DNA from 2 places in the Streptomyces sp. NPDC026672 genome. Region 1 is predicted to be linked to the other one. Evidence: riboswitches for the same ligand, from Rfam matches in the RefSeq annotation. Region 1 holds a riboswitch; the other holds the start of a gene.

What was found. Region 1 has a riboswitch for cyclic di-AMP ahead of AB0F77_RS36275 (M23 family metallopeptidase). Riboswitches for the same ligand answer to the same signal wherever they lie in the genome.
Region 2: another riboswitch for cyclic di-AMP. It lies ahead of AB0F77_RS09435 (NlpC/P60 family protein); the one in region 1 lies ahead of AB0F77_RS36275 (M23 family metallopeptidase).

What each region holds. Positions count from the first base shown of each region.
Region 1 is NZ_JBEZXS010000048.1:17,596-21,800, forward strand. It holds gene AB0F77_RS36270 (aldo/keto reductase) at 1-673, opposite strand, end outside; gene AB0F77_RS36275 (M23 family metallopeptidase) at 801-1,838, opposite strand; cyclic di-AMP (ydaO/yuaA leader) riboswitch at 1,846-2,005, opposite strand; gene AB0F77_RS36280 (PP2C family protein-serine/threonine phosphatase) at 2,209-3,453, opposite strand; tRNA gene AB0F77_RS36285 (tRNA-Met) at 3,608-3,681, opposite strand; gene AB0F77_RS36290 (dihydrofolate reductase family protein) at 3,815-4,205, opposite strand, start outside.
Region 2 is NZ_JBEZXS010000006.1:219,743-223,947, reverse strand. It holds gene pcrA (DNA helicase PcrA) at 1-1,210, opposite strand, end outside; cyclic di-AMP (ydaO/yuaA leader) riboswitch at 1,556-1,724, shown strand; gene AB0F77_RS09435 (NlpC/P60 family protein) at 1,733-2,938, shown strand; gene AB0F77_RS09430 (hypothetical protein) at 3,126-4,109, shown strand; gene AB0F77_RS09425 (hypothetical protein) at 4,125-4,205, opposite strand, start outside.

The DNA.
Region 1 (4,205 bases):
CGGGCCGGTACTTGCCCGTGAGGAACCCTGCGGCCAGCGCGAAGTACGGCACCGCCGCGAGCCCCGCCCGGGAGGCGAGGTCGAGGAGCGGACCCTCGTAGGTGTCGCGGGAGACCAGGTTGTAGTGCGGCTGGAGCGCGACGTACCGGGCCAGGCCCTCGCGGTCGGAGAAGTCCAGGGACTCCTGGAGCCGCTCGGCCGAGATGTTGGACGCCGCGATGTACCGCACCTTGCCCGCCCGCACGAGCTCGTCGAGCGCGCCGATGATCTCCTCCACCGGCACCTCGGGCCGGTCGAAGTGCGTGTAGTAGAGGTCGATGTGGTCGGTGCCGAGGCGCCGCAGCGAGGCGTCCGCGGCGGCCTTGATGTTGGCCGCGGACAGCCCCTGGAAGTCGGGGTGCTGACCGACCTTGGTCGCGATCACGACGTCGGAGCGGTTGCCGCGCGCCTTGACCCACCTGCCGATGATCGTCTCGGACTCGCCGCCCTTGTTGCCGGGGGCGAACGCCGAGTAGGAGTCGGCGGTGTCCACGAAGTTGCCGCCTGCGGCCGCGTAGGCGTCGAGGACGGCGAAGGAGGTCTCCTCGTCGGCGGTCCAGCCGAAGACGTTGCCGCCGAGGGCGAGCGGGAAGACCTCCAGGTCGGAGGGGCCGAGCTTGCGAAGGGAAGTCATACCCCGGTTCAACGCCCGTGGCGGAGAGACGGATTCCGAGGGCGCCGCAAAGATCGCGTAAACAGCTGACCGGCAGCCCTGACGTCGGGGGGACGCCGTCAGGACCGCCGGGGACCGGTGGGGTGGCTCAGGGGGTGAGGCCCTTGCCGCGCAGCCAGGACATCGGGTCGATGCCGGTGGCGTCGCCGCCGGGGTGGACCTCCAGGTGGAGGTGCGGTCCCGTCACGTTGCCGGTGGCGCCGACGCGGCCGATGACCTCACCCGTGGCGACCTTCTGCCCGACGGAGACGTTGATCGAGGACTGGTGGCAGAACCACAGCTCGGTGCCGTCGTCGAGGGTCAGGATCGTGCGGTAGCCGTAGGAGCCGGCCCAGCCCGCCTCGGTGATCGTGCCGCTGTGGATGGCCTTGATCAGCGTGCCCGTGGGGGCGGCGAAGTCGAGGCCGGTGTGGTAGCCGGAGGACCACATGGAGCCGGCCTGGCCGAAGGTGCTGGTGATCGTGTACGAGGAGGTCGGCAGCGTGTACTGCTTGGCCAGCGCGGCGAGGCGCTCCTCCTCGGCCTTCTTCTTGGCGGCGGCCTCCGCGTCGGCCTTGGCGTCGGCGGCCTTCGCGGCCGCGGCCTGCTCCGCCTTGGCGGCCGCGTCCGCGACCTGCTTGTCGGCGGCGGCCACGGCAGCGGCGGCGGCCTTGGCGTCGACCTGACCCTGCTGCCGCTCGGCCTGGGCCATGATCCGGTTGCGCAGTGCCTCACCGGCGTCGGCGGTGCCCGTGGCGCTGTCGGCCTGGGTCACGCCGACGCTGCTGAGCGCGGTCGCGGAGCCCTTGGGCGACTCGGCGTGGGACTCGCCGAGCAGGTGCTCGACGGAGGGGAGGTCGGGCATGGAGATGGACACCGGTGCCTTGCCGGTGTTGGCGCTGGCCATGCCACCCGCGCCGACGGCGGCGATGACACCGACGCCGAGGACCGTGGAGCTGCGGGCGAGCCCGCCGCCGCGCTGCTTGGCGACGCGGTGCCGGCCGCGTACGGGCGGGAGGGACTCCTCGGTGGGGTTCCACTCCTCCCAGGTGCCCTCGTCGGCGCGCGGGGCCCCGTAGGCGAAGGGCTCGGAATCGCGCTGGCTCGGCACGAACGGGGCTACGGGGGCAGGCCGGTTGGACGCCACGCGGGCGTACTCCTTTCCTTCCGTCGCCTACCGGGTTAGCTGACGGGTTCGGAGCGGGAAGGTCTCCTACGCGCGTAAACCAGCCGTGTCTCCACGGTGGTGTCCGCGTGATTCACCCCAAGGTGGTGGTTCCCCGGTTCCCTTGCGGGATTCGGCGCGTGCGCACGGAGCCGCCTCTTGTGACGGCTGGGACGACCGCGCTGCGTTATCGAACGTTAATAGACTCGGCCACCGGATTCCAAGCCGTTCCTCTTGATCATTAACGAATTCGGTGGCGGACTTTAGGCCCATGACCGGTGAAAATCGGGCGAGTTGGCCGCAAGTCTTTACCCATCCGGGAATAGGACCGAACCTGACGGTACGTCAGTTGTTATGCGGAGGGCTTCCGTCCGGTCACCGGCCGTGACATCGGCCGTGACATCGGTTGGGGACGGCGTACGGCGAGCAGCGCCATGTCGTCCGACATGCCGCCCCCGGAGTGCCCGCGCACCTCGTCGGCGAGGTGGGCGAGCAGCGCGCCGGGGCCGGGGAAGGTGCGCCCGACGAGCCGCCGTCCGGGGTCGTAGAAGCGGCCGTGGGCGTCCCGCGCCTCGGACAGGCCGTCGGTGTACAGCAGCAGGGTGGCGCCGCCGGGGAAGGGGACCTCCTCGGCCCGGTCGGGCCACACGCCCAGGTCGGCCATGCCCAGCGGCAGCGTGGTCTCCCGCGCGGCGAGCGTGCGCAGCCCTCCGTCGGCGTGCAGCAGCAGGGGCGGGGGATGGCCGCGGTTGAGGAGCCGGGCGCTCCCCCGGCCGTGCGGGATCTCGGCGAGGACGGCGGTGGTGAACCCCTCGTAGGCGTCGAGCCCCGGGCGCCGGGCGCCCTCGCGGGCCAGCGCCCGCTCCAGCCGCCGGGCCACCGCCTCCAGCGTCGGCTCCTGCTCGGCGGCCTCCCGGAAGGCCCCGATCACCACGGCGACCACCGCCACGGCGCCCATGCCCTTGCCGCGCACGTCGCCGACGACGACCCGGACGCCGTAGCGGCTGTCCTGCACCGCGTACAGGTCGCCGCCGATGAACGCGCCCTCCTGCGCGGCCTCGTAGCGCGCCGCGATGTCCAACCCGCCGATGCGTCCGGCGGGTTCGGGCAGGACCGCGCGCTGGGCGGCCTCGGCGATCTCACGGGCGGAGGCGAGCCGCCGGTCGCCGAGGCGGACGACGCGGTTGATGCCGGCGGCCAGGACGGCGACGGTGGCCACGGTGACGACCTCGGTGACGGCGCCGGCACTGACGTGGGCGCCGAAGCGGGCGTGCACGACGACGGTTCCGGCGAGGGCGGCGAGGCCGGTCAGGACGGTGGTGCGCAGCGAGGACAGGGGGGCGGCGACGAGGGGCGCGGCGGTGAAGAAGGGGACGGCGGTGAACGCCTGCGGGGTGAGGACGCCGTAGAGGACGCCGGCGACGATCAGCAGCGCGGGCAGGGCCCGCACGAGGGAGCGCACGCAGGAGGCGCGGCGGCCGGGGCGCTCCTCGGGCACGGGGCCCTCGGTACCGGGGCCCGGGTCCGGTGCGGGGTCGCCGGGGAGTCGGCCGCCCGCCCTGACGTACGGCCCCTCCTCCACCTCACCAGAGCGCACTGCTCGTCTCCCGCTCGTCCGACGTAGGGCGTGGGGTCCAGGTTTCCCGCAGCGGGGGTGGGCGGCGAACGCTGTGGGCCGACCGGATGAGCGGACGGGGCGGGAAACACCCGGGGCCGGAACCCATGTCTGGATTCCGGCCCCGGGCCTTCAGTAGCGGGGACAGGATTTGAACCTGCGACCTCTGGGTTATGAGCCCAGCGAGCTACCGAGCTGCTCCACCCCGCGTCGGTGAAACCAGTGTACGCCATCCGCGGGGCCCGAAGCACACGGGTTGATCTCGGGGGTGGATCAAGCGGTCGGACGGCTCCCGTCGTGCCCGGCGGACGGGCGCCCGTCGGCTCCGGCGAGCGGGCTCCCGTCAGCCCAGCAGGTGCCCGTTGGGCTGCTTGGCGCGGGCCTCGTACTCGGGGAGGAGGACGACCTCGGTGCCCTCGGCCCTCAGGAGGCCGTTGCCGTCGGCCTCCGTGACGAAGGTGTCCGGCTCGCGCCAGGCGGTGACGACGCGCCGTACGCCCGCGTCCAGGATCAGCCGGGCGCAGGGCGCGGGCCGGGAGGCGCGGCGCGCGCAGGGTTCGAGGCTGCTGTAGACGGTCGCGCCGGGCAGCCGCGGGTCCTCGGGGTCGATCTTCGCGAGCGCCGCCTCCTCGGCGTGCACCACGGGGTCGTCGCCCTCCCGGGAGTGGCCGCGGGCCAGTTCGGTCCCGTCGGCGGCGACCACGACCGCACCCACGCTGAACGCGGTCCGTGAG
Region 2 (4,205 bases), on a different contig from region 1:
TGTCGGCGACATAACCCGTGATCAGCGCGCCCGCGCCCGCGTTGGTCCACAGGTTCTTGGGGCGGCGGGACTCGTTGCGCTCGATGACCGCGTTGGCGGCGGACAGGATCGTCTGTGTGGAGCGGTAGTTCTGCTCCAGGAGGATCGTCGTGGCGTCCGGGTAGTCCTCCTCGAACTGCAGGATGTTGCGGATCGTCGCGCCGCGGAAGGCGTAGATCGACTGGTCGGCGTCGCCCACGACGCACAGTTCGGCCGGCGGGAGGTCGTGCTCGCTCGGCGGTGTGTCCTCGTCGTGCTCGCGGGTGCCGACGAGTTCGCGCACGAGGGCGTACTGCGCGTGGTTGGTGTCCTGGTACTCGTCGACGAGGACGTGCCGGAAGCGGCGGCGGTAGTGCTCGGCGACGTCCGGGAAGGCGCGCAGCAGGTTGACCGTCGTCATGATCAGGTCGTCGAAGTCGAGGGCGTTCGCCTCGCGCAGCCGGGACTGGTACAGGGCGTACGCCTGGGCGAGGGTCTTCTCAAAGCCGTCGGTGGCCTGCCCCGCGAAGTCCTCCTCGTCGATCAGCTCGTTCTTGAGGTTGCTGATCTTGGCGCTGAACGACTTCGGCGGGTAGCGCTTGGGGTCGAGGTCGAGGTCACGGCAGACGAGCGCCATGAGCCGCTTGGAGTCGGCCGCGTCGTAGATCGAGAACGACGACGTGAAGCCGAGCTTCTTGCTCTCGCGGCGCAGGATGCGCACGCACGCGCTGTGGAAGGTCATCACCCACATCGCGTTCGCGCGCGGGCCCACGAGCTGCTCGACGCGCTCCTTCATCTCGCCCGCGGCCTTGTTGGTGAAGGTGATCGCGAGGATCTGGCCGGGATGCACGTTCCGCTCGCCGAGGAGGTGCGCGATGCGGTGGGTGAGCACCCGGGTCTTGCCGGAGCCGGCGCCGGCGACGATGAGCAGGGGGCTGCCGGCGTGGACGACGGCCGCGCGCTGGTTCTCGTTCAGCCCCTCCAGCAGGGCCGCCGCGTCGAGCGCCGGACGGGGGGCGCCGCCGCGGTAGTACGCGTCGCGGTCCGGGGGCGCGTCGAACTTCCCGCCGAACAGATCGTCCGGAAGCGGCTCCGGAGCGTGATCGTCCTCGGGCGGGGGCGGAGGTTCCTCCTCGGACCCGTGGGGGGCCTGGAGGTTCGCCAGGAAGCTTTCGTCAAAGAGGCTGCTCATCGCTCTCCGAGTCTAGGGCGCCCCACTGACAACCCGCCGCCACCCCGGGAACATCCCCGGATTCCGCGTCCGCACGACGCCCGTCCCACCGCCCACGACCACCCCCGGGTCGCCCGGTCACGGTGCGCGACGGGTCGCATACCACGAGGTGGGAGCCGTGGACGGGAGATCAGAAACGAACAAATCACCCTCGATCGCAGCACATCGATCACGTCCCGCCCCACCTTGACCAAAGGTCACGAAAATGTATCGGGCATATCACCCATCAACCTTCACAGGCGCCACACGAGTTGGCTACCGTTCCGGGCGGGCCGTACGACCTCCACCGGCGAACGACGCCGGGCCGCGCGGCCTCCGTCGAGTCCGGACGCCTGTGGGGCGGCCGGAGCCGGGGACCCACCGACCTTGGGGTGAATCGGCCCAACTCCCTTCGGGGACCGGGCCGTAGGGCAACCCTTCCGAACCACCCGCCCGAACCCGACAGCTAACTCGGTAGGCGGAACATGGAAGGAGTCGCCTCCTTTGGCGTCGCACCGCAAGTCCCGCCCCGCCGGTCCGCGCATCGCGGGCATGGGGACGCCCGTCCTCGCCACCGCCGCCCTCACCTCCGTGGCCCTGCTCTCCCAGACCGCCAACGCCGCACCCTCGACACCCTCGACCGACGGCAGGCCGAGCGTCGAGGAGGTCCAGAAGAAGGTCGACGACCTCTACCGCCAGGCCGAGTCCGCGACCGAGAAGTACAACGCGGCCAAGGAGCAGACCGGCAAGCAGCGCAAGCAGGTCGACACGCTCCTGGACGACGTGGCCCGTCGTACGGACGAGCTCAACAAGGCCCGCGAGGAGCTGGGGACGTTCGCCGCAGCCCAGTACCGGACCGGGGCCGCCGCGCCCGACACGGCCACGTTCCTGCTGGCCGACAGCCCCCAGGACTACTTCGACCAGTCCCAGCTGATGAACCGGATGACCTCCCGGCAGAAGCAGGCGGTCGACGACTACGTCACCCAGCAGTCCGCGACCATGAAGAAGCGGCAGGAGGCCACCAAGAGCCTGGAGACGCTCGACAAGTCGCAGAGCGAGCTGCGGACCGCCAAGGCGATGGTCCAGAAGAAGCTGGCCGGCGCGCGTGAACTGCTGTCCGACCTGACGGCCGAGCAGAAGGCGCGGCTCGCGGCGATCGAGAAGCAGAAGCAGGAGGAGGCCGCGCGGCAGGCCGCGGAGCTGGCCGAGAAGCAGGCGGCGGAGAAGGCGGCCCAGGAGAGCGGCGAGGCGTCCGCGTCGACGGGGACCTCCGGCTCGACGGACACCTCCACGTCGGACACGTCGGGGTCGTCGGACACCTCGGGATCGTCGGGGTCGGGTTCCTCGTACGCCTCCAAGGCCGACCAGGCGCTCGCGTTCGCCCGCGCGCAGATCGGCAAGCCGTACGTGTGGGGCGCCACCGGGCCGGACTCGTACGACTGCTCCGGCCTCACCCAGGCCGCGTGGCGGGCCGCCGGCGTCACCCTTCCGCGCACCACGTGGGACCAGGTGAACGCGGGCACCACGGTCTCCCTCGCCGACGCGCAGCCGGGTGACCTGATCTTCTTCTACGACGACATCAGCCACGTCGGCCTCTACATCGGCGACGGCATGATGATCCACGCCCCCAAACCGGGCGCCTACGTCCGCGAGGAGTCGGTCTACTACGGCGGCGCCTCCATCATCCACAGCGTGGTCCGCCCGGCCTGACCGGAGGAACCCGGGCGGGGCCGCCGGAGAAACGGATCCCGCCCGGACCCGCGCGTCGATTCGGGCGGCCTCCCCGTGCGTACCGGACGCCGCGCGCCCACGGGACGCGTCCCGCATCGGCGGGTTTTCGACGGGTGCCCGCGTGTGGGCGGGAGCGGAGCCGGGTGGTGATCCTTAGCATCGGGACATGTCCGGTTTCTCCCCTCTTCGTGTCTGGTGGACGCGGCGCCCGCCCGCCGCGGGGGCCGCCGTGATGGCCACCGGGATCCTGTCCGTGGGGCTGGAGCTGGCCGGGCACGCGTTCCTGTCCCGGGTCTTCCTGGTGCTGGCCTGCGTCGCCTGGCTCGCGCTCGCCGTGACCTTCGTGACCGGGCTGCTGCGGGAGCGGACGCGCTGGACGGCCGAGGCACGGACACCGGACGCGCTCACCGCCGTGGCCGCCACCGCCGTCCTCGGCATCCGGTTCTCGCACTTCGGCGCCCAGGGTGTGGCCGAGGCCCTGCTGGCGCTCGCGGCCGTGCTCTGGCCCGTCCTGCTGCTGCTCGCCGTACCGCGCTGGGGCCGCCGTATGCACGGCGGGGTGTTCCTCGCCTGTGTCGCCACCCAGGCGCTCGCCGCGCTGGCCGCCACGATCGGCGGGGCCGTGGCCACGGCCTGGCTCGCGCACGCCGCGCTGGTGCTGTTCTGGCTGGGCCTCGTCCTCTACGGCCTCGCCCTCACCCGCTTCGACCCGCGGCAGCTGACGGAGGGCGCCGGCGACCAGTGGATCGCGGGCGGCGCGCCGTCCGTCTCCGCGCTGACCGGAGCGGCGCTGCTCACGGCGGACACCCCGCGGCTGTACCTGTGGAACGAGGACGACCAGGACGTCCTGCGCAAGGTGACCGTCGTCCTGCTCGTCCTCGACCTGACCTGCTACGTCGTCCTGCTGGCCGGCGAACTGCTGCGGCCCCGCGCGCGTCGTGACGTGCGCAACTGGGACGTGCGCCGCTGGGCGACCGCCTTCCCGATGGGTATGACGGCGGCGGCCACGCTGTCGGTCGCCGCCGCCGTCGGCGTCCCCTGGCTCAGGGGCCCGGGGCAGGCACTCGTGTGGATCGCCGTGGCGGTGTGGGTCGCGGTCGCCGCGGGCGCGCTGCTGACGGCCCGCGCCGCGATCGGCTCCGCCCGCTGAGAGCGCCGCCGCACCTCACGTCCACAGCACCGCGATGAAGACGTTCACCACCGTCAGCAGGCCGACCAGCCCGAACAGCCGCTTGTCGACCGTCTC